3 regions of the Bradyrhizobium sp. 23AC genome follow, and region 3 is predicted to be linked to each of the others. Evidence: predicted binding sites of a transcription regulator. Region 3 holds the regulator's gene; each other region holds the start of a gene.
The links. Region 3 encodes PhoB, which activates phosphate uptake and scavenging genes when phosphate is short. Its sites were predicted from a motif close to TGTCATNNANCTGTCAT; they were not measured.

Region 1 (10,071 bases), 160 kb from region 3:
CACAGCAGTGAGCAGCCGGGTCGCATCGGTGAGGTGCACGAGCTTTCCGCCTGATATCACCGCGATCAGCCGCGGCCGCAGCTTCACGCTGTCGTCCACCAGCAGAATGTCGGCGCGGCGTCCTTCCGCAAGCACGCCGCGGTCGGCAAGGCCGGTGGCGCGCGCAGGCCCGGCGGAGACCAGATTCCAGGCTTCCGTCAGCGGCAGCACGCCGTCGGCGGCGAGGCGGAACGCTGCGAGCAGCTGGGCGGGATAATAATAATCGGACGCCAGCACCGAACAGAGCCCCTTGGCGATCATGTCGGAGGCCCTGGTCCAGCCGGTGTGGCTGCCGCCGCGCACGACGTTCGGCGCGCCGTAGACGATGGCATCGCCGTGGCCTGCTGCCGCCCGTGCCGTCTCCTCGTTGATCGGAAACTCGGCGATCGTCGCGCCCAGCTCGCGAAACTCCTGGCGCATCGCCGGCGTCGCATCGTCGTGCGAGAGCATCCGCACCTCGGCCGCGCGCGCCGCGGCGGCCAGCCGCGCAACTGAAGCCGGCACCTCGTCGGCGCGCGAGACCACGCGTTCGACCAGCCGGTCGAATTCCTCACCTGACAGCCCGGTGCGCTCCACCATGCGGTTGCGCTTGCGCGGCTTGGCCATGTCGGCGACCGTGCCGTCCATGTGATCGTTGAAAGCGAACAGATCGACGCGGCCTTCGTTGAGCCACTCGCTGATCTCGGCCTCGGCGTCGAGATTGTAGGTCTCGTGCCGCAGATGGAAGCGGGTGTCGGCGGCGAATTGCGGACGCTGCCGCTCGATTGCCTCCATCAGGCCGCGCGCGTTGTCGGCGCTGCGCAGGCCCGGCTCCCACGAACAGGTCGTGGCGTGGAACACCGTGGTGATGCCGTTGCTGATCGCCTGGCGATCGCTGTCGGCGAGCGCGACGTCGATCGGGAAGTCCACGCCGGCGCGCGGCATCATTTGCCGCTCGAAAGCATCGCCATGCAGATCGACGATGCCGGGCAGCACCAGCAGGTTGCGTGCATCGATCGCGAGGCGCGCCCGGCCCCGTGAGGCATCGACCTGCGCGATGTCCTGTCCCGACACCGCCAATGACGTTTCGACGAGTTCGGTGCCGATCAGGGCCCGGCCGCCTTCAAGGAAAATGTCTGTCACGCGACCGCGTTTCGTTTGCTGGTAAGGGATCTGGTCTGGGGAGTCGCCCGTGCTTCGTATGTCGCGAGAAAATCTTCAATCCCGAGCTTGCGGAAATCGGGCAGCGCTTCGCGCAATTTGTCGTGATCCCAGTCCCACCAGGCGAGCCGCGCGAGCCTGCCGGCGATCTCTTCTGAAAACCGCCGCCGCACGATGCGGGCCGGATTGCCGGCGACGATGGTGTAGGCCGGCACGTCCTTGGTGACAATGGCGCCGGCCGCGATCACCGCGCCGGTGCCGATGTTGCGACCCGGCAGCACGATCGCGCCATGGCCGATCCAGACGTCGTGGCCGATATGGACGTGATGCTGGCGCCTCCAGTCGAAGAACTCGGCGTCGTCGCTGTCGCCCTCGAAGTAGGCGCTGGAGCGATAGGTGAAATGCGCCTGGGTCGCGCGGTGCATCGGATGATTGCCGGGGTTGATGCGCGTCATCGCCGCGATCGAGCAGAATTTTCCGATTGTACTGTAGGTGATCTGGGAATCGTTCACGACATAGGAGTAATCGCCCATCGCGACGTCGTGCAGGATGGTGCGCGCGCCGACCTCGGTATAAGCGCCGAGCCTGGTCTCGTGCAGCTTGGCCGAGGGGTCGATGGTCGGCTGGACCGAGAGAATCTTGGCGGCCATGTTGCATCCGGAGCGCGAGGGCGGGCGTTCCTCTTCGAGCGGCTTGATGACGATGTCATGACACGGCGATGACAGGGGATGAGCTGTGTAGGATCGCCGCACCGCAACACCCGTGTCACACAAGTGTCAAGCGCGGGCGTTAGCGGTTGGCTCCAGCTAATCTGGAGTCCTGCATGCTGGTGGTGGAAGGTCTGACGTGTCGCTTCGGCGCGAAAGCCGCGGTGGACGACGCTTCGTTTCAAATCTCCCCCGGCGGCTTCGTCGGTGTGATCGGACGGTCCGGCGCCGGCAAGTCGACGCTGCTGCGAACCATCAATCGTCTCGCGACGCCGACGCAGGGCCGCATCCTGTTCGACGGCATCGACGTCACCGCGCTGCGCGGCAAGGAGCTGCGGCAGTGGCGGGCGCGGTCGGCCATGATCTTCCAGCAATTCAACCTGGTCGGCCGGCTCGACGTCCTTACCAACGTCCTGATGGGACGGCTTGCGACGATGCCGGTCTGGCGCTCGCTGTCGCAAGTGTGGCCCGAGCAGGACAAGGCGCTGGCGATGTCCGCGCTCGAACAGTTCGACATCGCATCGCTCGCCGCCCAGCGTGCTGACCAGCTCTCAGGCGGTCAGCAGCAGCGCGTCGCGATCGCACGTGCGCTGGTGCAGCAGCCCGACATCATCCTCGCCGACGAGCCGATCGCGTCGCTCGATCCGCGCAACACCAAGATCGTGATGGATGCGCTGCTGCGCATTAACAAGCATTTCGGCATCACCGTGCTCTGTAACCTGCATTCGCTCGATCTCGCCCGCAGCTATTGCGACCGCCTGATCGGCATGGCGGCGGGCCGCGTGGTCTTCGACGGCGCACCGGCCGCACTGACCGACCACGTCGCGCGCGAGCTCTACGATCTCGAAGCCGCCGACGTCATGGGCGCCATGCCTGTCCCGGCGCCCGAGGGCGTGCCGGCGCTGGGAACGGCCGCGGCCGCCTGAAGCGCCACCTGTTTTGTTGTCAGTTTTGCGTCAACCGACCCCAACCGATGAAGAGGGTATCATGATCACTCGCAGATTAATTCTCGCCGGCGCCGCCGCGCTCGCGTTCACGGCCTCCGCCTCCGCCGACGATTGGAAGGCGAAATATCCCGAGCTGACCTTTGCGGTCGTCCCGGCCGAGAACGCCTCCGGCGTCACCGAGCGCTGGGCGCCTTTCGTGAACTATCTCTCCAAGGAATTGGGCGTGAAGGTCACGCTGCGCATCGCCAACGACTACGCCGCCGTCATCGAGGGCCAGCGCGCCGGCAACATCCACATCGCCAGCTACGGCTCGGCCTCGTTCGCCCGCGCCCGCTTGACCGGCGTCAAGTCCGACGCCTTCGCCAACGACATCAACGCCGACGGCTCGACCGGCTATTACTCGGTGTTCTTCGTCAAGGCGAGCAGCGCCTACAAGAGCGTCGACCAGCTCAAGGGCAAGAACCTCGGCCTCGTCGACCCGAACTCGACCTCCGGCAACAACGTGCCGCGCTTCGAGCTGGACAAGATGGGCATCCCCGATGCCGACGGCTATTTCGGCAAGGTCGTTTTCACCGGCAGCCACGAGAACGCGATGCTGGCGCTGTCGCAGGGCACGGTCGAGGTTGCCGCCAACCAGTGGACCAGCGACGACGATTCCACGCTGGCGCAGATGCTGACCAAGGGCATGCTGAAGAATGCCGACGGCTCGGCGATGAAGAAGGACGACTTCCGTATTATCCATAAGTCGGCGCCGATCATCAACGGTCCCTATGCCTACAATTCCGACCTGCCGGAAGACGCCAAGGCCGCTATCGCCAAGGCGTTCTTCGACGCGCCGGCCAAGGACAAGGCCGCGTTCGACCGCCTCTCCGACGGTCAGAAGAAGGGCTTTCATCCCGCCACCACCAAGGACTGGGATGGCACGATCGAGCTGATCAAGTTCGTCGATGCGCTGCGTAAGAAGAAGGCGTCCTGATCTCAGGGCGATGCAACTGGAGCCGGGTCCATGGACCCGGCTCTTTCTTTGACGGAACTTAGCTCAGGCCGATGACAACAGCGGTTTCGATCCTCCCCGAGCAACAGCTTGCCGTGCTCAACGCCGCTTATCGCCAGGCGGTCGGGCGCAGGCGGCTCCGCCTGCTGTTGGGGATTGCGGTCTTCGCCGCCGCGCTGGTTCTCGCGGGAATCGGCGCGGAAGTGAATCTGCGCACGCTGTTCACTTATTTCGGCAATTTCGTCAGTTATTTCGACCGCATCCTCACGCTCGACAACGGCCAGCGCGTCTGGACCGATGTCGGCGAGTGGCTCTGGGGCTGGCGCAAATGGCTGAAGATGCTCGGCGAGACGCTGCTGATCTCCTATGTCGGCACGCTGATCGGCGCGACCTTGGCATTTTGTCTGAACTTCTTCGCCGCTGAAAACACCTCGCCCGCCCCCTGGCTGCGCTTCGTCGTCAGGCGCCTGCTCGAGTTCGCCCGCACCGTTCCGGGCATCGTCTTCGCGCTGATCTTCGTGATCGCCTTCGGGCTCGGACCGATGGCGGGTGTGCTCGCGATCGCGATCCACTCCACCGGCGCACTCGGAAAGCTGTTCTCGGAAATCGTCGAGAACGCCGACATGAAGCCGGTCGAAGGCATCCGCTCGACCGGCGCGAGCTGGCTGTCCTGCATGCGGTTCGCCGTCGTGCCGCAGGTGACCGCGGGCTATGCCAGCTATGCGCTGCTGCGCTTCGAGATCAATGTCCGTGAAGCCTCCGTGATGGGCTTCGTCGGTGCCGGCGGCATCGGCCAGGAACTCGTCGTCGCGATCCGCAAATTCTACTATTCGGACGTCAGCGCCATTCTGCTCACCATCATCGTCACCGTGTTCATCATCGATATCAGCACCGGTTGGCTGCGCGGCCGCCTGTTCGGCAAGGAGGCGCGGACGTGACGAGGCGGCAAGCGGTCGACACGCGAGAGCTTCGCGCGCGCTATCCCGATGTGTTCGACCGGCCGGCCTCGGCGCGGCTTGCCACACCGGCGATGATCGTCGCGGCGTTCGCGATCCTCATTTACGGCCTGGTCGATCTCGACTTCTCGCCGTCGCGCTTCTTCGCCGGTCTCAGCCAGCTCGGCTGGATCACCTTGATGATGATCCCGCCTGACCCCGGATCGTCGCTCCCGATCTATCTGAAGGCGCTCGGCGAGACGCTGTCGATCGCGCTGCTCGGCACGACGCTGGCCGCGGTATTCGCGCTTCCCGTCAGCCTGCTCGCAGCGCGCAACGTGGTGCCGTCGAAACTGTTGCGTTTTCCTGTCCGCCGCGTCCTGGATTCGATCCGCGGCGTCGACACGCTGATCTGGGCGCTGGTTTGGATCAACGTCGTCGGGCTCGGCCCGTTCGCCGGCGTGCTCGCCATTGCGGTGTCGGATTTCGGCGCCTTCGGAAAGCTGTTCTCGGAGGCGATCGAGGGCGCCGACCAGAAGCAGGTCGAGGGCATCCGCGCCTCCGGCGGCAGCCCGCTGCACGAGATCCGTTTTGGCCTGTTGCCGCAGGTCCTGCCCGTGATCGCCGGGCAGGTGCTCTATTTCATCGAATCCAACACGCGCTCGGCCACCATCATCGGCATCGTCGGCGCCGGCGGCATCGGCCTCCAGCTCGCCGAGCAGATCCGCGTGCTGGAATGGCAGAAGGTGTCGTTCCTGATCCTGATGATCCTGGTCGCAGTCGCCGCGATCGATTTCGTCTCGGGCAAGCTGCGCTTTGCGATCATTGGGCGAAGGGCTGTCGCCTGATCACAGGTGCCGTAGGGTGGGCAAAGCGCAGCGTGCCCACCATCTTTAACGATCGAGGAGATCGTGGGCACGGCGCGAAGTGCGCCTTTGCCCACCCTACGGCTCCGGTGTCGTCGAGAGAGCCCTACGACTCCACCAAAAACTCCACGCGCTCCGCGGCAAACCGCGAATGCTTGGTCACCAGCGGCTTGCCCTGGAGATCGTGGTCGGTCGCATCGACCACGAGGATCGGCCGCCCCAGCGCCAGATCGAGCCGGACCGCGTCGGTGGCGTCGACGATACCGGCGGTGATCCGGGTCGCGCCGCGGCGATAGTCGCGGACGCCGTAATGTTCCAGCAGCTTCGTCATCGAGCGCGTCGCCGCGAACACGGCGCCGGCACCTGGAAACAAGTCCGCCGACAGCCATGTGGTGGAGACGCAGATTGGCGTGCGATCGGCAAGGCGAATCGCTTCGATTCGAACAAGAGGCGCGCCGGCCTTCAGGCCGAGCTCGCGTGCCAGCTCACGGGTCGCGACATCGTCCGTCGCCTCGATCAACTGCCCGCGCGGCTCGCGGCCGCCGGCGCCGACGATCTCGGAGAAGCGGGTACGCGAGCGCAGGGGATAAGCGAGCTTCTGCGCTTCGACATAGGTTCCGCTGCCGCGCTCGGCGCGCACGAGGCCGCGCTCGGCAAGGGCCGCCAGCGCGCGCCGCACGGTGTGGCGGTTCACCCGATAGCTTTCGGCGATCTCCATCTCGCCCGGCAATTTGTCGCCGGCCGCAAAGCGGCCGTCGGCAATGCCGCGCTCGATGCCGTCGGCAACGAGGCGCCATAGCGCGACGCCAGACGACGCAGTGTCTTGCATGCTCATATCGCCGGCCAGCCTAGCCCAGAAATCACAGCTTTGTCACGAAACAGTCATGGCGCTCCCGTATGAAGTTGTCTATTATCATAGACAACTTCGATGCGGCAAGTTCTGTCAAAGGTTCGGTGGATCAGGTGACCCAGCACAACAACCAGCAAGCCCAGCGCCAGGCCGCCATGGCCGTGCTGGCGCACGCGGAGGCGGGCGAGATCGCCGCCCGCCTCCGCAACTTGGCTGTCCCGGCCCATCAGGATTTGCGCGCGCCCGAAAACGGCCTCGTCATGCTGCGCGGCCGGGTCGGCGGCGACGGCGCGCCGTTCAATCTCGGTGAAGCCACGGTGTCGCGCGCCGCGGTGCGGCTCGCCAGCGGCGAGGTCGGGTTCGGCTACACGCTCGGGCGCGACGGTGAGAAGGCGCGGTTGATCGCGCTGTGCGATGCGCTGGTGCAGTCGAGGGATTTTGGCACGGCGGTCGAGCGGGACGTTATCGCCCCGTTGCGTGAGCAGCTTATGGCTGGCCGCGCGCAGGCAGCGGCCGAGACCGCTGCAACGAAGGTTGATTTCTACACCATGGTGCGCGGTGAGGGGTGAGATCATGACCACGATTGCGGAACTGCCGCCGGGCTTCGCCGACAAGGTGCTGTCGGCGCAATCGACCTTTCGCTCTGTCATGGACGCGATGGCGCGGCCCGGGTCGGTCCAGCGCATCGTGCCGGGGGCGGGGACGCCCGACAGGATGATGCGCGGCACCGCCGCGATCGCGCTGACGCTGTTCGACCACGACACGCCGCTCTGGCTCGACGCGCGGATGGCGGAGAGCCCGAACGTGGTGAAATGGCTGAAGTTCCACACCGGCGCGCCGGTGGTGCAGGATTCCTCCATCGCGAGTTTTGCGCTGATCAGTGACGGCGGTGCGCTGCCGCCGCTTGAATGCTTCGCGCTCGGGACCAGCGAATATCCGGATCGGTCCACCACGGTGATGCTGCAGGTCGATAGCCTCGACGCAGGACGTAGTTTCGAGCTGCGCGGCCCCGGCATCGACGGCGTCGCCATGCTCAATGCGGCGATCAGACCTTTCGATTTGTTCGAGCGTCTGCGTGTCAACGAGGCGCTGTTTCCGCGCGGCATCGATGTGGTGCTGGTCGCCGATGACGCCGTGGTCGCGATCCCCCGCACCACGCGAATCGTGAGCAAGGGAAGCTAGAAGCATGTATGTCGCAGTCAAAGGCGGCGACCGCGCCATCGAGAACGCCCATCGCCTGCTCGCAGACAAGCGGCGCGGCGACCGAGGCGTTCCGGAGGTCACGCTCGACCAGATCTCGGAACAGCTTGGGCTGGCCGTGGACCGCGTCATGAGCGAAGGCTCGCTCTATGACCGCGAGCTCGCGGCGCTCGCGATCAAGCAGGCGCGCGGCGATCTGATCGAGGCGATCTTCCTGGTTCGCGCCTTCCGCGCCACGATGCCGCGTTTCGGCGCGAGCGAGCCGGTCGACACCGGCGCGATGCGCGTGCAGCGGCGGGTGTCCTCGACCTTCAAGGACATTCCCGGCGGGCAGATCCTCGGGCCGACCTTCGACTACACCCATCGCCTGCTCGATCCCGCGCTCGCCGAAGGCTTCGTGCCGGAGGCGCCGGCAACGGCGGAAGCCTCGACGGCGCCGACGCCGCGCGTGACCGACATTCTCGGCCGCGACGGGCTGATCGAATCCTCACCGCAGGCGGAGGACGGCGCCAGCGTCGGCGATCTCACCCGCGAGCCGCTGAATTTTCCAGCGGAGCGTGACCTGCGCCTGCAGAACCTCGCGCGGGGCGACGAAGGTTTCCTGCTGGCGATGGGCTATTCCACCCAACGCGGCTATGGCCGCAACCATCCTTTCGCCGGCGAGATCCGCTTCGGCGAGGCCGAGGTGGAATTTTTGGCGGAAGACGTCGGCTTCGCCGTGCCGCTCGGCTCGATCGAGCTCACGGAGTGCCAGATGGTCAACCAGTTCAAGGGCTCCGCGACGGAAGCGCCGTGCTTCACCCGGGGCTATGGGCTCGCCTTCGGCCAGAGCGAGCGCAAGACGATGTCGATGGCCCTGGTCGACCGCGCGCTCCGCGCCCGCGAGCTCGGCGAGGAGGCACTCGCCCCGGCGCAAGATGAAGAATTCGTGATGTCGCATTCGGACAACGTCCAGGCCACCGGCTTCGTCGAGCATCTGAAGCTGCCGCATTATGTCGACTTCCAGTCCGAGCTCGGCCTGCTCCGCAAGCTGCGCAAGGAATTCGCTGACGCCCAAGCGCCTGACGCCATGAAGGAGGCCGCGGAATGAACGCGCCTGCCTACAATTTCGCCTATCTCGACGAGCAGACCAAGCGGATGATCCGCCGCGCGATCCTGAAGGCGATCGCCATTCCCGGCTATCAGGTGCCGTTCGCCAGCCGCGAGATGCCGATGCCCTACGGCTGGGGCACCGGCGGCGTGCAGGTCACCGCTGCGATCCTCGGTCCCGCCGACGTGCTGAAGGTGATCGATCAAGGCTCCGACGACACCACCAACGCGATCTCGATCCGGAAATTCTTCGCCAAGACCGCCGGCGTTGCCACGACCACGGCGACTGAAGATGCGACCGTGATCCAGACGCGTCACCGCATCCCGGAAGCGACGTTGCACGCAGACCAGGTGCTGGTCTATCAGGTGCCCATCCCGGAGCCGCTGCGTTTCCTCGAGCCGCGCGAGACCGAGACGCGGCGCATGCATGCGCTCGCCGAATATGGCCTGATGCATGTGAAGCTCTATGAGGACATCGCCCGCTTCGGTCACATCGCCACCGCCTACGCCTATCCGGTCAAGGTCAACGCGCGTTATGTGATGGATCCGTCGCCGACGCCGAAATTCGACAATCCCAAGATGGACAATTGCCCGGCGCTGCAGCTGTTCGGCGCCGGCCGCGAGAAGCGCATCTATGCGATCCCGCCTTACACGAAGGTGGTGTCGCTCGATTTCGAGGACCATCCGTTCGAGCCGTACCGCTTCAACGCGCCCTGCGCGCTCTGCGCTGCAGAGAATTCTTACCTCGACGAGATCGTCACCGACGACAAGGGCGGGCGGATGTTCGTGTGCTCGGACACCGATTATTGCGAGAGCCGCCAGGCCGCCGGCCATCACGGCAGCCTCAGCTCCGCGCCGTACAAGGAGAAGGCGCAAGGAGGCACAAATGGTTGATCAGGCCGCGCTCGAAAACGACCAGCCGCTGCTGATCGCGACCTCCCTCAGCAAATCCTTCGGCCGCATCGCCGCCTGCCGCGACGTCTCCTTCTCGCTCTATCCCGGCGAGGTGCTGGCGATCGTCGGTGAATCAGGTTCGGGCAAGTCGACGCTGCTGCAATTGCTGTCGGGCCAGCTCGCGGCCAGCGGCGGCCACGTGTCCTATCGGATGCGCGACGGCGTCGCCCGCGATCTCGCCTCGCTCGGCGAAGCCGAGCGGCGCTTCCTGTACCGCACCGATTGGGGTTTTGTGCATCAGGATCCCGCCCAGGGGTTGCGCATGGCAGTCTCGGCCGGCGCCAATGTCGGCGAGCGGCTGATGGCGGTGGGCTGGAATCACTATGGCCGCATCCGCGAGACTGCGTCCG
Region 2 (10,071 bases), on a different contig from region 3:
GCGGCGTTTCGCCGTCTTCACCGATCGCGTCGAGCCACTTGCGCGCCGCTGTCATGTCGTTGTTGCGCCAGGCCGACAGCGCCAGCATCTCGCGGGCGCTGTGGCGGAAGGTCGATTTGGGGGCGGCGGAAGACTCCAGCCGCTGCTGCATGTCGGCATAGCTGGCGCTGTCGAGCAGCAGACCGGCGGCGCGGATCTTGGCCAGGTCCTGCCACTCACCACCCGCGCTGCGGTCGGCAGCGATGTCGTCGTACATCTTGGCAGCAGCCTTGGCGTCACGGGGCGCCGCCTCGGCTGCGGCGCGCAGCCGCGCCAGGGTGCGATAGCCCGAGGGTGCCTTGGCGGCGAGCTCAGTGAAGGCGGCCTCGGCCTCGGCATGCTTGTCCTGGTCGGACAGCTCGGCGGCCTTCTCGAAGGCGGCGCCGGCCTCGGCGGCCTTCTTGGCCTCCAGATATTGATAACCGCGCCAGCCGCCGACGCCGGCAACGACCAGCACCATCAGGGCGATGAAGTAAATCGAATATCTATCCCACAGCTTCTTGAGCTGTTCGCGACGTACTTCCTCGTCGACTTCGTTAAATAATTCAGACACTTATGCTAATCCCATGCCCGTCCGGGTACGCGCGCCGAAGCGTTCGCGTCAGGAATCCCGTCCCCCACGTGGCGGCGAGGTACCCTAACGATATGGCGGTGGCAAGGCAAAGCGAGCCCAATCAAGGCGTTAACCACCCGGGACAGCCCGGATTGGCGCCTGTCCGGCTCAAGCACCCAGGAGCTCCCGGAGCTGCCGCTTCAGCACCTTGCCGTTGGCATTGCGCGGCAGCGGGTCTGGTGTGATCGCCAGGGTCTCGGGAACCTTGTAGTCGGACAGACGCTCCGCACACCAGGCGCGCAGGGCCTCGCCGGCGACCGGCGCGCGCGTCACCACCACGGCGTGGACGCGCTCGCCCAGCACCGGGCACGCCTTGGCGATGATCGCGCTCTCGATCACCGCGGGATGGCCGGCGAGCACGGATTCGACCTCCGCCGAATAGATCTTCAGGCCGCCGCGATTGATCATGTCCTTCTGCCGGTCGAACACGCGGACGAACCCGTCCGCATCGACCGAGCCGAGATCGCCGGAGTGCCAGAATCCGCTGGTGAAGCTTTCGGCGGTGGCCTTCGGGTTATTCCAATACCCCTTGATGACGGAGGCGCTCTGGATCCAGAGCTCGCCGATCTCGCCATGGGGCAGCTCGCGCCCGTCCGGATCCATCGCGACGATGCGCGCGCCCGGACACGGCAGGCCGACGCTGTCGATATGGCTCTCGGTCAGCTCGCCCGGCATGATCGTCGAGGGCGACGTCGTCTCGGTCGCGCCGTAGCAGTTCATCAGCTTCAGGCCGGGAATTGTCGCCTTGAGCTTCTCGATGGTCGCGACCGGCATCGGCGCGCCGCCAAAGCCGCCGATGCGCCAGCTCGACAGGTCGTAGCTGTCGAAATCAGGTTGGAGGAGGCAGAGATTGTACATCGCCGGCACCATCACCGTGTAGGTGACGCGCTCGCGGGCGGCGAGCTTGAGGTAATCGGCCGCCTTGAACTCAGGCATGATGATCAGCGCGCCACTGCTGCGGATCATCGTCGTGATGTTGGCGACGATTCCGGTGACATGGCCGAGCGGCACTGCCGCGATCGATCGATCCGCTTCCGTCAATTGCAGGCAGGACACGAACACCATCGAGGAATGGACGATGTTGCAATGGGCCAGCATCGCGCCCTTCGGCTTGCCTGTCGTGCCCGAGGTGTAGAGGATCATCGCGGTATCCTCTTCGCTCACCTCGATCGGCGCAGGCGCTGGCGGGTTCTCGGCGAGCGCGGCGAAGCGCGAGCGAGCCGGATCGTCGTCGACGGCGATGCGGTGGATCACATCGGGCACATCCTGCGCATCGGGCAGCCGCTCTGCGAGGCCTGCTTCGTGGATCAGGACCTTGGCGCCGCAATCGGCGAGGACATAGGCGATCTCCGGCTTCTGCTGGCGCGTGCTGAGCAGCACGGTGACCAGCCCCTCATGCGCGGCGGCAAACAGCAGCAGCGGGAATTCGATGCGGTTGCCGAGCAGGATCGCGACGCGGTCGCCGCGCTGCAGGCCAAGCTTGCGGAAGCCCGCGGCGATCCGCGCGGCCTGCTCCACGGCCTGCCGCCAGCTCAGCCGGACATTGCCTGCGATCAGCGCCTCGCCATCGGCATTGCGGGCGCGGGCTTGCGCGATCATCTCCCACACGCTCGCCGGCCGATCCGAAAATGCCGGCACCACGCGGTCGCCGAAGCGCGCCTCGAACCGCATCGCCGGGATCTGAGATTGCGACCAATCCATCGAAGGGCCCTCGGCTTGTTGCTCTTGTCAGCTTCCGCGCATGGACATCCGGGTTTCGTCTTGTGCTGACCGGCTAGACCCCGATCACGGGAACACCGATCACGACCGGATGGAACGCGAAGGCCAGCGCGAGATAGGCGACGACGCCGACGACCACCGCAATCAGATCATTGCTGACGCCGCCCACCGGGATCGGCGGGCCGCCGGCGTCGGTGCGATGCTTGAGCGAAATGCGGTCATACACCGCCCAGCCCAGGAACGAGCCGAACAGGATGATGGAGCCGAGATCGCCATTGGCCAAAAGATGCGCCGCCGCCCACAGCTTGATGCCGGCCAGCATCGGATGCTTCAGCGTCGCGTAGATGCGGCCGCGCAGATAAGAGGCGACCACCAGGATGACCGCGGGCAGCATCAGCGCGAGCGTGATGTGCTTCATCGCCTTCGGCGGATACCAGACGTCGATCCAGCCGGAGCTGCGGTAATGGGCAAAGCCCCAGATGATCAGCGCCAGCCCCGCGAGCGAGACCACGGTATAGAGGATCTTGTAGGTCCCCTCGCCCAGCCTCGCGATCGCCTGCGCGCGCGCCTCACGTTTGGTGGTGAACACATGGGTCGCAAAAAACAGCGCAAGCCCCAGGATCATGACCAGCAGACCCACGACATCCTCCCCGCAAAGCAGCCCCGCCTCTGAGGTATCATCGATTGGGCCGTGGTCGCAACTGATGCGCTATTTGCCCAGCTCGCGATTGTCGACATAGCGGATCGCGATCGGCCGCCCGGCCAGCGCGCCGCCGAGTCCGCCGGTGAATTTCAGCGGCAGGCAAGCCTTCAGCGATGAATTGATCGCATCCAGATAGGTCGTCCGGGTATCGGCGGGGACGCCAGGGGTTGCGAAGGTCAAGCGCGGCGGGCCGACCAGGCCACCGTCCCTGTTGAAGCTGAAACGCACCGACATCTGCATGCCCGCGCGCGGATTGTCCGATGGCGGCGACCAGCAGCTGCGCAGCTCGGCGAAGAGGTCGCCGATCGTGTCGAGATCGTGATCGGGCTTCTGGTATTTGGCGCGGTCGGCCTCGGACGGCACAGTCTCGATCGTGAGCTGGAGGTTCTGGCCGTAAGGATAGTCGATCTCGGGAATGCAGGGACCGGGCTCGAGCGGGCTGCAATAGGACGGCGTGCAGGGCCGGCCGTCGAGCACGCTGCACGGCTCGTGCGCGAATGGGATCGGATTGATCTGGCGGCGCTGCGCGTCGGCGGCGATCGTCGAGATCGCCAATAGGATGAAAACGAGGATGCCGCGCCACATGGAGTGCACTCGCAAAGCCATGCGATAAAAGTGGCGTTGCCCATCAACGCGTCAAGTCCGAGCGCATTCACATGCGCGCGTTCAACACCGGTGTCGTCGCCCGGCCAGTGCGCAATTGCGCACTAGGACCGGGCGACCCAGTACTCCGTGACGGCGGTGATGGAATCGAGAGGCTGCGGCGTACTGGATTCCCCGCCTTCGCGGGGAATGACAGCGGAGGGTGTGACTGAAAAGCGGGCGGAGCGCCCACCCTACCCCTTCTTCTTGACGTCCTTGACGTTGGTGAATTCGATGCCCTCGGCGCGTTCTTTTGTGTAGCCGAGATAGAACTCGTTCCTTGCCAGATACACGGGATCGCCGTCGACGTCGTCGGCGATGCTGGAGGTGTTGGCGGCGATGAAGGTGTCGAGCTTCTTGCGGTCCTCCGAGGAGACCCAGCGCGCGAGCTGGAATTCGCTGACCTCGAACTCGACCGGCAATGAATACTCGGCCTCCAGCCGCGCCTTCAGCACGTCGAGCTGGAGCGCGCCGACGACGCCGACCAGCGCCGGCGCACCGTCGCGCGGCCGGAACACCTGCACCACGCCCTCTTCCGACATCTGCTGCAGCGCTTCCTTCAGCTTCTTCGCCTTCATCGCGTCGGTGAGACGGACGCGGCGGACGATTTCCGGCGCAAAGCTCGGCACGCCGACGAAGTTGAAATCCTCGCCCTCGGTCAGCGTGTCGCCGATGCGCAGCGTGCCGTGATTGGGAATGCCGACGACGTCGCCGGCGAAGGCTTCGTCTGCGACCGAACGGTCCTGCGCGAAGAAGAATTGCGGGCTCGACAGCGGCATGCTCTTGCCGGTGCGAACGAGCTTGGCCTTCATGCCGCGGCTGAGCTTGCCCGAGCAGAGCCGCGCGAAGGCGATACGGTCGCGGTGGTTCGGATCCATATTGGCCTGGATCTTGAACACGAAGGCGCTCATGCGCGGATCGGTGGCCTCGACCTTGCGCTGGTCGCTGTCCTGCGCGCGCGGCTCGGGCGCGAACTTGCCGAGGCCTTCCAGCAGGTCGCCGACGCCGAAATTGCGCAGCGCGCTGCCGAAATAGACCGGCGTCAAATGGCCCTCGCGGAACGCGTCGAGCTCGAACGGCTTTGACGCTTCGGTGACGAGCTCGAGCTCGTCCTTGACCGCGGAGACATCGAGATTGGCATTGAGCTTGGCGAGCTCGGCCATCTCGATCTGCTGCGCCGCGCCGGTCTTGGCGCCGCCGCCTTCGAGCAGGCGCACGCCGCCATTGGCGACGTCGTAGGTGCCGAGGAAGTCGCGGCCGCGTCCGACCGGCCAGGTCATCGGCGTAGTGTCGAGCGCCAGAGTCTTCTCAATCTCGTCGAGCAGCTCGAACACGTCGCGGCTCTCGCGGTCCATCTTGTTGATGAAGGTGATGATCGGGATATCCCGAAGACGACACACCTCGAACAGTTTTCGAGTGCGCGCCTCGATGCCCTTGGCGGCGTCGATCACCATCACGGCGGAATCGACCGCCGTCAGCGTGCGATAGGTATCTTCCGAAAAGTCCTCGTGGCCCGGCGTGTCCAGCAGGTTGAAGACAAGGCCCTCGAACTCGAAGGTCATCACCGAGGTCACGACCGAGATGCCGCGCTCGCGCTCGATCTTCATCCAGTCCGATCGCGTGTTGCGCCGCTCGCCCTTGGCCTTGACCTGGCCGGCGAGGTTGATGGCGCCGCCGAACAGCAGCAGCTTTTCGGTCAGCGTGGTCTTGCCGGCGTCGGGATGGGAGATGATCGCAAACGTGCGCCGCCGCGCCACTTCGGCGGCAAGCGGGGAACGGGCCGGCGATTCGGCTGTGGTGGTGGCGATGTCGGACATGGCGGGAGCGTGTGGCAGGGAAAACGGGCCTGATCAAGCCTCATTTGGTGATTGCGGAGCCTTCCGGCCAGCCCCATATCGGCCTTGGCCATACTGGCCTTGGGGGGAGGACGACCTCCCCGGCCCATCAGCACATCAGCCGCGGGGACGACCCTGCCTTGAATGGAGGGTCGTCATGGCCTGGAGCATCCTGTTCGTCGCGGGCCTTCTCGAGATCACCTGGGCGATCGGCCTGAAATACACCGAGGGCTTTAGCAGGCTTGTTCCGTCCGTCGTCACGCTCGCGGCCATGGCCGGCAGTGTCGTCCTGCTCGGATTCGCCCTCAAATCCCTGCCCGTTGGAACCGCCTATGCGGTCTGGACCGGCATCGGCGCGGTCGGCACCGCAACGCTGGGCATCATCCTGTTCGGCGAGCCGGCCACGGCCCTCCGCCTTGCCAGCATCGGGCTGATCGTTGCCGGGATCGTCGGGCTGAAGCTGGTTACTTGACGAAGATCTTGACCGCCCACCAGGTCAGCGCCGCCACGATGGCCGAGGCCGGAATCGTGATGACCCAGGCATAGACGATCGAGCTGGCAACGTTCCAGCGCACCGCCGAGACGCGGCGGGCGGCGCCGACGCCGACGATGGCGCCGGTGATGGTGTGCGTGGTGGAGACGGGAACCCCGAGATAGGTCGCCATGAACAAAGTCGCGGCCCCTCCGGTCTCGGCGCAAAAGCCCTGCATCGGGGTCAATTTGGTGATGCGCAGGCCCATGGTGCGGACAATGCGCCAGCCGCCCATCAGGGTGCCCAGCGCCATCGCCGCCTGGCAGGACAGCACCACCCAGAACGGCACCGAGAAGTCGCTGCCCAGATGGCCCTGCGAATAGAGCAGCACCGCGATGATGCCCATGGTCTTCTGCGCGTCGTTGCCGCCATGGCCGAGCGAATAGAGCGAGGCGGAGGCGAATTGCAGGATACGGAAGGCGCGATCGACCGCGAACGGCGTCGAGCGCACCGAGGCCCAGGACACGATCGCCACCAGCATCATCGCCAGCAGGAAGCCGATCAGCGGCGACAGTACGATCGCCAGCACCGTCTTGGTCAATCCACTCCACACCGCAGCCGAGATCCCGGCCTTGGCCATGCCGCCGCCGACGAGCCCGCCGATCAGCGCATGCGAGGACGAGGACGGGATGCCGAGCGCCCAGGTCACGAGGTTCCAGACGATGGCGCCGACCAGGGCCGCGAAGATCACCTGGGCGTCGACGATCGAGGGATCGATGATGCCGGTGCCGATGGTCTGGGCGACGTGCAGGCCGAACACCATGAAGGCGACGAAATTGAAGAACGCGGCCCAGAACACCGCGAATTGCGGCCGCAACACGCGGGTCGAGACGATGGTCGCGATCGAATTGGCGGCGTCGTGCAGGCCGTTCAGGAAATCGAACAGCAGCGCGACGGCGATCAAGCCGACCAGGACGGGAAGACCCAACGCGGCATCCACAGCGGCCTGCCCTAAACTTGCTCGATGACGATGCTGTTGATCTCGTTCGCGACGTCGTCGAAGCGATCCGCCACCTTCTCGAGGTGGTCGTAGATCTCGACGCCGACGATGAAGTCCATCGCATTGCCGTCGCGATGCTTGAGGAACAGCTCCTTCAGGCCGATGTCGTGGAGATCGTCGACGCGGCCCTCGAGCTTACCGAGCTCCTCCGTGATCGCGGTCAGCATGGCGACGTTCGGGCCGATCGATTGCATGAGCGGCAGCGCGCGGCCGACCAGATTGGCGCACTCGATCAGAAGCCCGCCGATCTCGCGCATCGGCGGCTCGAAGGTGCGGACCTCGAACAGCATCACCGCCTTGGCCGTCTGCTGCATCTGGTCGATGGCGTCGTCCATCGACGTGATCAGGTTCTTGATGTCGCCGCGGTCGAACGGGGTAATGAAGGTGCGGCGCACCGCCGTCAGCACCTCTCGGGTGATGTTGTCGGCGTCGTTCTCGAACTGGTTGACGCGCTGGCAATAGACCGGCGTCTCCTCGCCCCCGTTCAGCATGCCCTGGAGCGCGATGGAGCCCTGGATCACCGTCTGGGCATGCCGGTCGAACAGGTCAAAGAACCGTTCTTCCTTGGGCAGGAAAGCACGAAACCATCGCATCATGGGGGTAGGCTACCGGTTGGAAATGGCCCGGCCCTGTCGGACCGTCATGAAACTGTCATAGACCATTTTCGATCCGCGCGCGTGTCATCTCACGCCCGCGGAGCCGGATCATCCACCGCTTTCAGACGGCCGGTAAACCGTTTTTGAATCAGCTACTTAGAGCGATCGCCGGAAGTAATGCGCGATTTCGCCGATGACGCCGCGGCGGAAGGTGAGCACGCAGACCACGAAGATCGAGCCTTGGATCACCGTCACCCACTGGCCGAAGCCGGCGAGATATTGCTGCATGGCGATGATCGCGAAGGCACCGACCACGGGACCGAAGATGGTTCCGAGGCCGCCAACCAGCGTCATCAGCACGACCTCGCCCGACATCGACCAATGGACGTCGGTGAGCGAGGCGTTCTGCGCCACGAACACCTTCAGCGCACCGGCAAAACCGGCCAGCGTTCCCGACAGCACGAAGGCGAGGAACTTGTACTGGTCGGTGCGGTAGCCCAGCGAAATCGCGCGCTGCTCGTTCTCCCGGATCGACTTCAGCACCTCGCCGAACGGCGAGTTGATGATGCGGTAGATCAACAGGAAGCCGGCGAGAAACCCGACCAGCACGACGTAATAGAGCACCGTCGGCTTGGAGAGATCGAAGACGCCGAACATGCGTCCCTGCGGGATGCCCTGGATGCCGTCCTCACCGTGGGTGAACGGGGCCTGGAGGTAGATGAAGTACAGCAGCTGCGACAGCGCCAGCGTGATCATCGAGAAATAGATGCCCTGGCGGCGGATCGAGATGTAGCCGGTGATCAGCGAGAGCACGAAAGCCGCGGCGATGCCGACGAGGATGCCGAGTTCGGGCGGCAACGCCCACACTTTTAGCGCATGCGCGCAGCAATAGCCGGCGGTCCCCAGGAACATGGCGTGGCCGAACGACAACAGGCCGCCATAGCCGATCAGCAGATTGAAGGCGCAGGCGAGCAGCGCAAAGCACAGCGCCTGCATCACGAAGAATGGGTAGACGCCCGTGAATGGCACCGACGCCAGCAGCAGCGCCATCAGTACGAAAGCGATCATCTCGTCGCGCATCGCGCGAGGGGTCACCGGCAGCGTGTCGTCCGTCAGGGTTGTCATATCAGGCCGCCCTTCCCGTCAATCCCGTTGGCTTCACCAAGAGCACCAGCACCATCAGCACGAACACGACGGTGTTGGAGGCCTCGGGATAGAAATACTTGGTCAGACCCTCGATCACACCGAGCGCGAAGCCGGTGATGATGGAGCCCATGATCGAACCCATGCCGCCGATCACGACCACCGCGAACACCACGATGATGAGGTCGGCGCCCATCAGCGGCCGCACCTGGTTGATCGGCGCCGAGAGCACGCCCGCGAGCGCGGCAAGGCCGACGCCGAGACCATAGGTCAGCGTGATCATGCGCGGCACGTTGATGCCGAAGGCGCGCACCAGCGTCGGATTTTCGGTGGCGGCGCGCAGGTAAGCACCGAGCTGGGTCTTCTCGATCAGGAACCAGGTCGCCAGACACACGACCAACGAGAACACGACCACCCAGCCGCGATAGATCGGCAAGAACATGAAGCCCAGATTCATGCCGCCCTTGAGCTGGTCCGGAATGGCGTAAGGCAGGCCGGAGGAGCCGAAATAGTTCTGGAACACGCCCTGCACGATCAGCGCGATGCCGAAGGTCAGGAGCAGGCCGTAGAGATGGTCGAGCCCGGTCAGCCATTGCAGCATGGTCCTTTCCAGGATCATGCCGAAGATGCCGACGATCACGGGTGCGATCAGCAGCGCCCACCAGTAGTTGATGCCGCCGAGGCTCAGCAGGAAATAGGCAACGAAGGCGCCCATCATGTAGAGCGCGCCATGGGCGAAATTGATGATGTTGAGCATGCCGAAAATCACGGCAAGCCCGAGACTGAGCAGCGCGTAGAACGAGCCGTTGATCAGTCCCACCAGTAGCTGAGCGTAGAGAGCCTGCATCGGGATTAGTTTCCGCCAACAAAATGAAAGCCCGCCAGCGGCACGACCGCCCCGGCGGGCAAGAGAGTTACTTCTTCACCAGCGGACAAGCGCTCTCGGAGAGCGGCCGGAACGCCTGGTCCGCGGGGACGGTGCCCACCAGCTTGTAGTAGTCCCACGGCCCCTTCGATTCCGAGGGCTTCTTGACCTCGAACAGGTAGGCCGGGTGAATCTTGCGGCCGTCGACCCGGATACTGCCCTGACCGAACAGCGGATCGTCGGTCGGCATCGACTTCATCTTCTCGACCGCCTTGGCGCCATCATGCGGATTGCCGCCCATCGCCTCCAATGCCTTGAAGTAATGGATCAGTCCCGAATAGACACCGGCCTGCACCATCGAAGGCATCGCCTTGTTCTTCATAC
Region 3 (10,071 bases):
TTCTTCCGCTGGGCCTTCAAGAGCGGCGGCAAGGCGGCTGAAGAGCTCGACTACATCCCGATGCCCGAAGGCGTCGTGACCCTGATCGAGAAGACCTGGGCTGCCGAGATCAAGAGCTAAGCGCTCTCCTCTCGTGTCCCGGATGCGGCGCAGCACGCAAGTGCTGCTCCGCGGAGGGTCGGGACCCGCAGACTACCGCTCCGGATCGGCGCGCGCCGCGTCCGGAGCGCGAGACCGACAAAAAGACTGACAACAAGCGTATATTATCGGGCACAGGGGATCGGCGTGGCAGATATGGCCGTTCAGAGCGATGTAATCGACGACGCCGGACCGTATGACCGCGCCAAGGCCTTGAGCGCGTTCAAGCTCGGCGACGTCACCTTCTACTGGATCACGCGGCTGTCCGCGATCTCGGTGCTCCTCATTCTCGGCGGCATCATCGTCTCGCTGATCGTCGGCGCGTTCCCGGCGATGAAGGAATACGGCTTCTCCTTCCTGTGGACGCAGCGCTGGGCGCCGTCGGCCGATCCGCCCGTGCTCGGCGCGCTCGGGCCGATGTACGGCACGCTCGTCACCTCCTTCATCGCAATGCTGATCGCCATTCCCGTCGGTCTCGGCATTGCGATCTTCCTCACCGAGCTCTGCCCGCAATGGCTGCGCCGCCCGATCGGCATGGCGATCGAGCTGCTCGCCGGCATTCCCTCGATCATCTACGGCATGTGGGGCTTCTTCGTGCTGGGCCCGTTCCTGGCCAACACCTACCAGCCCTTCATGATCAGGATCTTCGACGGCGTGCCGGTGCTGGGCGCGATCTTCGCAGGTCCGCCGTCCTATCTCAGCACGTTCAACGCCGCGCTGATCCTCGCCATCATGGTGCTGCCCTTCATCACCTCGATCTCGGTCGACGTGTTCAAGACGGTGCCGCCGGTGCTCAAGGAGGCCGCCTACGGCGTCGGCTGCACCACCTGGGAAGTCGTCCGCAGCGTGGTGATCCCCTACACCCGCGTCGGCATCATCGGCGGCGTCATGCTGGCGCTGGGCCGCGCGCTCGGCGAGACCATGGCGGTGACCTTCATCATCGGCAATTCGTTCCGCATCTCCTCATCGATCTTCGCGCCGGGCACCACGATCTCGGCGGCGATCGCATCCGAATTCGCCGAGAGCGACGGCCTGCACCAGTCCGGCCTGATCCTGCTCGGCCTCTTGCTGTTCGTGCTGACGTTCTTCGTGCTGGCCGCAGCGCGGCTGATGCTGATGCGGCTGGACAAGAAGGCGGGGAAGTAACGTCATGGCGCTCAATCCGATCTATTCGCGTCGTCGCCGCAAGGACATCGTCATCCGCGGGCTCTGCTTCGCCGCGGCCGCCTTCGGCGTCACCTGGCTCGCGCTGATCCTGATCACGCTGCTCTTCAACGGCCTGGCCGGCCTCAATCTCGAGATCTTCGTCGCGGATACGCCGCCGCCGGGTTCGACCGAAGGCGGCCTGCGCAACGCGATCGTCGGTTCGATCATCATGACGTTGATCGGCGTCGGCATCGGCGCGCCGCTCGGCCTGTTCGCCGGTACCTACCTTGCCGAATACGGCCGCAACGACCGGCTGACCTCGGTGATCCGCTTCATCAACGACATCCTGCTCTCGGCGCCCTCGATCATCATCGGCCTGTTCATCTATGGCGCGGTGGTGGTGCCGATGCGTGGCTTCTCCGCGATCGCAGGCAGCCTGGCGCTCGCCGTCATCGTGATCCCGGTCGTGCTGCGCACCACCGAGGACATGCTGCTGCTGGTGCCGAATCCGCTGCGCGAGGCGGCCTCGGCGCTCGGCCTGCCGCGCTCGCTGGTGATCAAGCGCATCGCCTATCGTGCGGCCCGGTCGGGCCTCATCACCGGCGTGCTGCTCGCCACCGCCCGCGTCGCCGGCGAGACCGCGCCGCTGCTCTTCACCGCGCTGTCGAACCAGTTCTTCAGCCTCGGCCTGAACAAGACGATGGCCAACCTGCCCGTCACCATCAACAACTTCGTCCAGAGCCCCTACGCCTATTGGAAGCAGCTCGCCTGGAGCGGCGCGCTGCTGATCACGCTCACCGTGCTTGCCCTGAACATTGGCGCGCGCATCCTCGGCGCCGAGAGGACTGCAAAATGACCGACCTGTCCGTATCCATGAGTTCCAACGCTCATCTGGCCTCGCAGCCGCTGCCGGAAGCCCCGGCCAAGGTGACGGTGCGCAATCTCAATTTCTATTACGGCGAGCACCATGCGCTGAAGAACATCAACCTGACGCTGGGCGCCAACCGCGTCACGGCGTTCATCGGCCCGTCGGGCTGCGGCAAGTCGACCCTGCTGCGCATCTTCAACCGGATGTACGACCTCTATCCGGGCCAGCGCGCCACCGGTCAGCTCATGCTGGACCAGACCAACATTCTCGACCCCAGGCTCGACCTCAATCTGCTGCGCGCCCGGGTCGGCATGGTGTTCCAGAAGCCGACGCCGTTCCCGATGACGATCTACGAGAACATTGCCTTCGGCATCCGCCTCTACGAGAAGATCTCGAAGTCCGAGATGGACGACCGCGTCGAGAAGGCGCTGCGCGGCGGCGCGCTCTGGAACGAGGTCAAGGACAAGCTCAACGCCTCCGGCCTGTCGCTCTCCGGCGGCCAGCAGCAGCGCCTGTGCATCGCCCGCACCGTCGCGGTGCGGCCTGAAGTGATCTTGTTCGACGAGCCCTGCTCGGCGCTCGATCCGATCTCGACCGCCAAGGTCGAGGAGCTGATCCAGGAACTGTCCGAGAACTACACGATCGCGATCGTCACCCACAACATGCAGCAGGCCGCGCGCGTCTCCGACAAGACCGCCTTCATGTATCTCGGCGAGCTGATCGAGTTCGACGACACCAGCAAGATCTTCACGTCGCCGAGCGACCGGCGCACGCAGGATTACATCACCGGCCGGTTCGGCTGAGGAGACGCGACATGGGTACTGAACATACCGCAAAAGCTTTCGACACCGACCTCCAGGAGCTCACCCGCCTGGTCGCCGAGATGGGCGGCATCGCCGAGCGCATGATCGTCGATTCCGTCGACGCGCTGATCCGCCGCGACGTCGCGCTCGGCCAGCGCGTCGTCACCATCGACGCCGAGCTCGACGCGCTGCAGAAGCGCATCGAGGAACGCGCGGTGCTCACCATCGCCCGCCGCCAGCCGATGGCGGTGGATCTGCGCGAGATCGTCGGCGCCATGCGCGTTGCGACCGACCTCGAGCGCATCGGCGACCTCGCCAAGAACATGGGCAAGCGCGTCGCCGCGCTGGAGACCGACTTCCATCCGCTGAAACTGTTCCGCGGCCTGGAGCACATGACCGACCTCGTGCAGCAGCAGGTCAAGTCGGTGCTGGACGCCTATGCCGCGCATGATCTGCCGGCGGCGATGGCGGTGTGGAAGGGCGACGAGGAAGTCGACGCGATCTGCACCTCGCTGTTCCGCGAGCTCCTCACCTACATGATGGAGGATCCGCGTAACATCTCGTTCTGCATCCATCTGATGTTCTGCGCCAAGAACATCGAGCGGATCGGCGACCACGCCACCAACATCGCCGAGACCGTGTTCTACATGATCGAGGGCCAGGCGATCACCGACAAGCGGCCGAAGGGCGACATGACAACCTTCGCCACGACGGTCCCGAATACCTGAAGACTTGAAGGAGCGACGACCCGATGGGCGCACGCATTATGGTGGTTGAGGACGAGGAAGCTCTCACCGAGCTGCTTCGCTACAACCTCGAAGGCGACGGCTATGACGTCGAGACGGTCATGCGCGGCGACGACGCCGACACCCGCCTCAAGGAGCACATCCCGGACCTGATCGTGCTCGACTGGATGCTGCCGGGCCTGTCGGGCATCGAGCTGTGCCGTCGCCTGCGCACGCGGCCCGACACCAAGCAGCTCCCGATCATCATGCTCACCGCGCGCGGCGAGGAGAGCGAGCGGGTGCGGGGACTTGCGACCGGCGCCGACGACTACATCGTCAAGCCGTTCTCGGTGCCGGAGCTTTTGGCGCGCGTGAAGGGCCTGCTGCGCCGCGCCAGTCCTGAGCGGCTCGCGACAGTGCTCGCCTATGGCGACATCGAGCTCGACCGCGACAAGCGCCGCGTGGCGCGCTCGGGCCGGCCGATCGATCTCGGCCCGACCGAATATCGTCTGCTGGAGTTCTTCCTGGAGCATCCCGGCCGCGTGTTCTCGCGCGAGCAGCTGCTCGACAGCGTCTGGGGCCGCGACATCTACATCGACGAGCGCACCGTCGACGTCCATATCGGCCGCCTGCGCAAGCTGCTCAATCTCGGTCGCGAGCAGGACCCGATCCGCACCGTCCGCGGCGCCGGCTACGCGCTCGACGATCGCTTCGCGAAGGCGGAGCAGACGTAAGGTTTGCTCGCGATAAGCCAACAAAAAAGCGCGCCGGCCAGCGCGCTTTTCTTTGTCTCGATGTCGCCTGAGCCCGTGCTCAGCGCGGACCCGGCTTCGCCGGCGCGCGACGGCGATCCGCCGCCGGCTGATACGCCACGCGCGAGTGCTGGGCGCAGTAGGGCAGGCCGGACAGCGCCTTGCCGCCGCAGAAGAAGAAATCCGGGCTCGAGGGATCGCCGACCGGCCAGTGGCAGGTCGCCTCGTTCAGCTCGAGCAGCGACAGCCGCTGGCTCATCGGCACCACGTTGTCGTAGGTGACCGGTTCAGCCTCCACCTCGACCTCGAAGGCCTGTGCCAGCGCGGTGTTGCCGCGCGCGATGGGGCGGGTCACCCGCATCATGTGCTGCGCGGGACGCGCCTTGCGCGGCCGGGGCGCTGCCGATGAAGGGCTCTTGGCGCGGCCGGACAGACCGAGCCTGTGCACTTTGCCGATCACGGCATTGCGGGTCACATTGCCGAGCTCAGCTGCGATCTGGCTGGCCGAAAGTCCGGCCTCCCAGAGCTTTTTCAGCTGCTCGACGCGATCGTCGGACCAGGTCAAAACCGTCATTGCACCCTTTCCCTCGCTACGCGCCAGCCATCCTGGGGCCTCGCAGCGATTGCCTAAGTCTTCAAAAACCCGTGCCGCCAGAATCCCTTAAGGCTCGCCGGACGCGTGACTGACGCCCGAACGTTTACGCCGGTACATGAGGACTCTTGAGATCAGAACCGCTGCACGAGATGTCGTATCTGACAATCCAAACGCTACAATATGGCGTGACTCCCGCGCAAGAGTCCGCCGACTCGCTTCCACATGTTCCGTGGTGAAAACCCGCAAAATCGGCACCGCAAGACTACGGATTCAGCGTTTCCCGAGGCTTTCCGGGCGGCATTGACACCCGTCTTGCCAAGCATAAGATAGTCCCGCGTGCCGCCCTTAAAAGGCGGCACGTTTCGTTTTCCGGGCCGGTCGATGGTGCGTTGCGCAATGCACGCGTCACACCGTCCTCAACATTCAAGTGACATCATGACTAACAGCGCAGCGCCGCATTTGCTCCCCGTTTTCGCCAGAGCCGACCTCGGCTTCGAGCGCGGCGAAGGCTGCTGGCTGATCGCGACCAATGGCGATCGCTATCTCGATTTCACCTCGGGCGTGGCTGTGAATGCGCTCGGCCATTGCCATCCGCATCTGATCAAGGCGCTGCAGGAGCAGGCGACGAAGCTCTGGCACATGTCGAACCTGTTCCAGAGCCCGGATGGCGAGAAGCTCGCCAACCGGCTTTGCAACGAGAGCTTTGCCGACTTCGTGTTCTTCTGCAATTCGGGCGCCGAAGCGCTGGAGGGCGTGATCAAGCTGGTCCGGCATCATCACTTCTCCAAGGGCCATCCGGAACGTTATCGCATCATCACCTTCGAAGGCGCGTTTCATGGCCGCACCCTGGCAACGCTCGCGGCGACCGGCTCTGCAAAATATCTCGAAGGCTTCGGTCCGCCCATGGAAGGCTTCGACCAGGTGCCGCATGGCGATATCGAGGCCGTCAAGAAGGCGATCGGCCCGCACACCGCCGGCATCCTGATCGAGCCGATCCAGGGCGAGGGCGGCGTGCGCTCGGCAACGCCGACCTTCCTCAAGGCGTTGCGCCAGCTTTGCGACGAGAAGGGCCTGCTGCTCGCCTTCGACGAGGTGCAGACCGGCATGGGCCGGGCCGGCGATCTGTTCGCCTATCGGCGCACCGGCGTCACACCTGACGTGATGTCGCTGGCGAAGGCGCTCGGCGGCGGCTTCCCGATCGGCGCTGTGCTGGCGACCGCGGATGCGGCAGCCGGCATGGGGCCCGGCTCGCACGGCTCGACCTTCGGCGGCAATCCGCTGGCGATCTCCGCGGCCAATGCGGTGCTCGACGTCATGCTCAAGCCCGGCTTCTTTGACCACGTGCAGAAGATGTCGCTGCTGCTGAAGCAGAAGCTCGCCTCCGTGATCGACCGTCATGGCGATGTCGTCAGCGAAGTGCGCGGCGAGGGCCTTCTGATCGGCATCAAGGCCGTGGTGCCCTCCGGCGATCTCGTCGCGGCACTGCGCAATGAAAAACTGCTCACGGTGGGTGCCGGCGACAATGTCGTGCGTTTCCTGCCGCCACTGATCGTGACCGAAGCCGAGATCGAGGACAGCGTCGGGCGGCTCGAGCGCGCCTGCGCCGCAATCTCGTCCAGCCAGACCAAGCGGGCGGCAAGCTGATGAGCAAGTCCCCGAAGCACTTCCTCGATATCAACGAGCTGCCGCTGTCGGAGCTCAAGACCATGCTCGCGGCGTCCTCCGCCATGAAGGCGAAGCAGAAGGCGCAGCAGCCGGTCAGGCCGCTCGAAGGCAAGACGCTGGCGATGATTTTCGAGCGCCCGTCGACCCGGACACGCGTGTCGTTCGACGTCGCGATGCGCCAGCTCGGCGGCGAGCCCATCATGCTCACCGGTGCCGAGATGCAGCTCGGCCGCGGCGAGACCATCGCCGACACCGCGCGCGTGCTGTCGCGCTATGTCGATGCCATCATGATCCGTATCCTCAACCACGATGCGCTGCTGGAGCTTGCGGCCAACGCCACCGTGCCCGTCATCAACGGCCTGACGCGGCGCTCGCATCCCTGCCAGGTGATGGCCGACCTCATGACCTATGAGGAGCATCGCGGCCCGATCGAGGGCAAGACGGTGGCCTGGACCGGCGACGACAACAACGTGCTGGCGTCCTGGGCTCACGCCGCTGAGCGCTTCAAATTCCAGCTCAATGTCGCAACGCCGCCGGAGCTCGCGCCGAAAAAAGCGATGCGCGACTTTATCAAGGCGACCGGCGCGCCGATCATGCTCGGCACCGATCCGGAGGCCGCCGTGAAGGGGGCCGACTGCGTCGTCACCGACACCTGGGTGTCGATGGGCGACAAGGAAGGCGAGCATCGTCACAACGTGCTCAAGCCCTATCAGGTCAACGGCAAGCTGATGTCGCTGGCCAAACCCGATGCGTTGTTCATGCACTGCCTGCCCGCCCATCGCGGCGAGGAGGTCACCGATGACGTGATCGACGGTCCGCAATCGGTCGTGTTCGACGAGGCCGAAAATCGCCTGCACGCGCAGAAGGGCATTCTGGCCTGGTGTTTTGACGCGGTGAAGTAAGGGCGCTCGAAGCCCGGCCGCGGCCTCACACACAACTGTCGTCCCGGACAAGCGCGCCTAAAGCGCGCGCAGATCCGGGACCCATAACCACAGGAAGTCGTTTGGCGAGGGCTCGGAGTTGTCATCGCTGGCTGCAACGTAGTCCTGTGGTTATGGGTCCCGGATCTGCGCTTCGCTACGCTACGCTTGTCTGGGACGACAGCGACCTTGAGACGGCTTGATACAGTCCAATTCGCATCCGGAACACGTCACCCAGCGCCCCTTCCATTTTTCACCCACCGACCCCAGATAACGCCCATGGTTTCCCAATCCCCTCAGATGAAAGCCGGCCCCGAAGGCCCGGTTCGCGCGCCATCAGCGGTTCCGATTGATGACGCGGTGTTGCCCTACGAGGTCGACGCGCTCGACGTGCGCGGGCGCCTGGTGCGGCTTGGCCCGGCGCTCGACGAGATCCTGACCAAGCACGATTACCCCGCGCCGGTCGGCAAGCTGCTCGGCGAGGCCATCGTGCTGACGACGCTGCTCGGCTCGGCGCTGAAATTCGAGGGGCGCTTCATCCTGCAGGCCCAGACCGACGGCCCGGTGTCGTTCCTGGTCGTCGACTACATGGCGCCGGATCGCCTGCGGGCCTATGCGCGCTTCGATGCCGCGCGTCTCGGCGATACCAGGGATTCCGGCACGCTGCTCGGCCGCGGTCATCTCGCCATGACCATCGACCAGGGCCCCGACATGAGCCGCTATCAGGGCCTGGTCGCGCTCGACGGCGGCAGCCTCGAAGACGCCGCCCACGAATATTTCCTGCGCTCCGAGCAGATCCCGACGCGCGTGCGCCTCGCGGTTGGCGAGGAGTGGCGCTCCAACGACGGCGGCAAGCATCGCTGGCGCGCCGGCGGCATGCTGATGCAGTTTCTGCCGAAGGCGGCGGAGCGCGCGCGGCAGGCCGATCTGCATCCCGGCGATGCCCCCGATGGCGTCGAGGTGCACAGCGTTGCCGAAGACGACGCCTGGGTCGAGGCGCGTTCGCTGATCGAGACCGTCGAGGACGTCGAGCTGATCGATCCCGAGCTCTCCGGCGAGCGGCTGTTGTTCCGCCTGTTTCACGAGCGCGGCGTGCGCGTGTTCAATCCGATGGTCCTCAAGGCGCAATGCTCCTGCTCGCGCGATGCGGTCGCCTCGATGCTCAAGAGCTTCTCGCCCGACGACCGCGCCGCCATGGTCAAGGACGACAAGGTCGTCGTCACCTGCGAGTTCTGCAGCTCGGTGTACGATTTCACGCCGGACGAGGCCGGCGTGGAGGATGCGTAGCGAGCTCTCGTAGGGTGGGCAAAGGCGCACTTGCGCCGTGCCCGCGATCTCTCGATGACGACCAAAAACGTGGGCACGCTTCGCTTTGCCCACCCTACGGCAGCTTGCTGTGTCGCCCTCTGTCAATCCGCCTTGCCAAAAATATTCCACTTTACCGAAATTCGGTTTCGGCGTATGTGTCGCCCATCCCGGTTCACCCAAGAGGGGCGATGATGTGTCGTCACTATCGCGAGCCGGGCTTGCGGTGGACGCGGCAGCGTCGGCACGAGAGGTGCGGGCAGGGCGGGTAGTCCCTGTGAGCCCGAGGCTTCGTGTGGATGAGCGGCGCTGACCAGTTCGTCTCGCCACATTCTTTCGGCAACGTCGACAAGGCCGGGAGATAATGTGGTGACCAGCGAATGCGCGTACGGCAAAACCGTGTGGTCCAGGCCGTCGTTGCTACGGTCAAGCCTTTCGAAGATGCGCGCGAGCCCAACCGGGTGGACGGCATCGTCAATTCGAACGGCGAGGGAGGCCAGAACGAACTCGGCTCCCGGGAGATCACGGCATAAGCCGTCCAACCATCGCGCAGGGAAGGCCGAGTGATCGGCGACACCTGTATGCTGCTGTGCGGTCTTTTTGCGTGTGCTTTTCGCGCAGCAGACCGCGGGTGCCAGCCGGCACCCGGTCTTCCCTGCGCCCTCTTGGCTTTATGAGGGTGAAGCGACGAAGCAAAGCTCGGGCGATTCAAGCCGCGAGGCTGCGAAGGCGTGTCTGTGAGCTGAGCTGCGTGCCACAAACTCGATATCGTAGGGTGGGCAAAGCGCAGCGTGCCCACGCCTTGTTGCTCATGGAGGGAGATTGTGGGCACGGCGCTATGCGCCTTTGCCCACCCTACGGCACTGCCGTTGAGATGTGCACTGGAGCATCGCGATGTCGCCTCATCCGCAAGCGCTCCTCGCAATGACCGCGTTGAGAGAACATGCGCCCTCTCCGATCTCGTGCCCCGGACGCTGCGCAGCACGAAGTGATGCGCTGCAGAGCCGGGGCCCATCTCGCCGCGTGCCGTGGCGCCCCTGGGTCCCGGCTCTGCGCAGCAACGCTAAGAGGCGTTGCTGCGCGTCCGGGACACGAGAGCGAGGCGCCCTAATTCAACACCCGCTTATTGTCCGGGCTATCCAGCGAAAACGCCG

Region 1: the regulator PhoB is predicted to act here: its motif matches at 1,876-1,892, upstream of phnC (phosphonate ABC transporter ATP-binding protein).
Region 2: the regulator PhoB is predicted to act here: its motif matches at 7,722-7,738, upstream of RAD10_RS36005 (DUF47 domain-containing protein).

What each region holds. Positions count from the first base shown of each region.
Region 1 covers NZ_JAVAYN010000001.1:240,757-250,827, reverse strand. Annotated here, with positions in the region: gene RAD10_RS01190 (alpha-D-ribose 1-methylphosphonate 5-triphosphate diphosphatase) at 1-1,161, opposite strand, end outside; gene RAD10_RS01185 (transferase hexapeptide repeat family protein) at 1,158-1,829, opposite strand; gene phnC (phosphonate ABC transporter ATP-binding protein) at 2,003-2,812, shown strand; gene phnD (phosphonate ABC transporter substrate-binding protein) at 2,874-3,809, shown strand; gene phnE (phosphonate ABC transporter, permease protein PhnE) at 3,881-4,765, shown strand; gene phnE (phosphonate ABC transporter, permease protein PhnE) at 4,762-5,610, shown strand; gene phnF (phosphonate metabolism transcriptional regulator PhnF) at 5,735-6,463, opposite strand; gene phnG (phosphonate C-P lyase system protein PhnG) at 6,583-7,047, shown strand; gene phnH (phosphonate C-P lyase system protein PhnH) at 7,052-7,660, shown strand; gene RAD10_RS01145 (carbon-phosphorus lyase complex subunit) at 7,665-8,768, shown strand; gene RAD10_RS01140 (alpha-D-ribose 1-methylphosphonate 5-phosphate C-P-lyase PhnJ) at 8,765-9,661, shown strand; gene phnK (phosphonate C-P lyase system protein PhnK) at 9,654-10,071, shown strand, end outside.
Region 2 covers NZ_JAVAYN010000024.1:42,795-52,865, forward strand. Annotated here, with positions in the region: gene RAD10_RS35970 (tetratricopeptide repeat protein) at 1-592, opposite strand, end outside; gene RAD10_RS35975 (class I adenylate-forming enzyme family protein) at 761-2,353, opposite strand; gene RAD10_RS35980 (NnrU family protein) at 2,427-3,011, opposite strand; gene RAD10_RS35985 (hypothetical protein) at 3,081-3,659, opposite strand; gene RAD10_RS35990 (peptide chain release factor 3) at 3,911-5,533, opposite strand; gene sugE (quaternary ammonium compound efflux SMR transporter SugE) at 5,709-6,023, shown strand; gene RAD10_RS36000 (inorganic phosphate transporter) at 6,016-7,023, opposite strand; gene RAD10_RS36005 (DUF47 domain-containing protein) at 7,035-7,679, opposite strand; gene RAD10_RS36010 (branched-chain amino acid ABC transporter permease) at 7,836-8,804, opposite strand; gene RAD10_RS36015 (branched-chain amino acid ABC transporter permease) at 8,806-9,669, opposite strand; gene RAD10_RS36020 (ABC transporter substrate-binding protein) at 9,737-10,071, opposite strand, start outside.
Region 3 covers NZ_JAVAYN010000001.1:396,655-406,725, reverse strand. Annotated here, with positions in the region: gene pstS (phosphate ABC transporter substrate-binding protein PstS) at 1-120, shown strand, start outside; gene pstC (phosphate ABC transporter permease subunit PstC) at 295-1,284, shown strand; gene pstA (phosphate ABC transporter permease PstA) at 1,289-2,140, shown strand; gene pstB (phosphate ABC transporter ATP-binding protein PstB) at 2,137-2,955, shown strand; gene phoU (phosphate signaling complex protein PhoU) at 2,967-3,683, shown strand; gene phoB (phosphate regulon transcriptional regulator PhoB) at 3,707-4,414, shown strand; gene RAD10_RS01935 (GcrA family cell cycle regulator) at 4,494-5,006, opposite strand; gene RAD10_RS01930 (aspartate aminotransferase family protein) at 5,463-6,671, shown strand; gene argF (ornithine carbamoyltransferase) at 6,671-7,594, shown strand; gene RAD10_RS01920 (Hsp33 family molecular chaperone) at 7,892-8,899, shown strand; gene RAD10_RS01915 (hypothetical protein) at 9,298-9,450, shown strand; gene apaG (Co2+/Mg2+ efflux protein ApaG) at 10,025-10,071, opposite strand, start outside.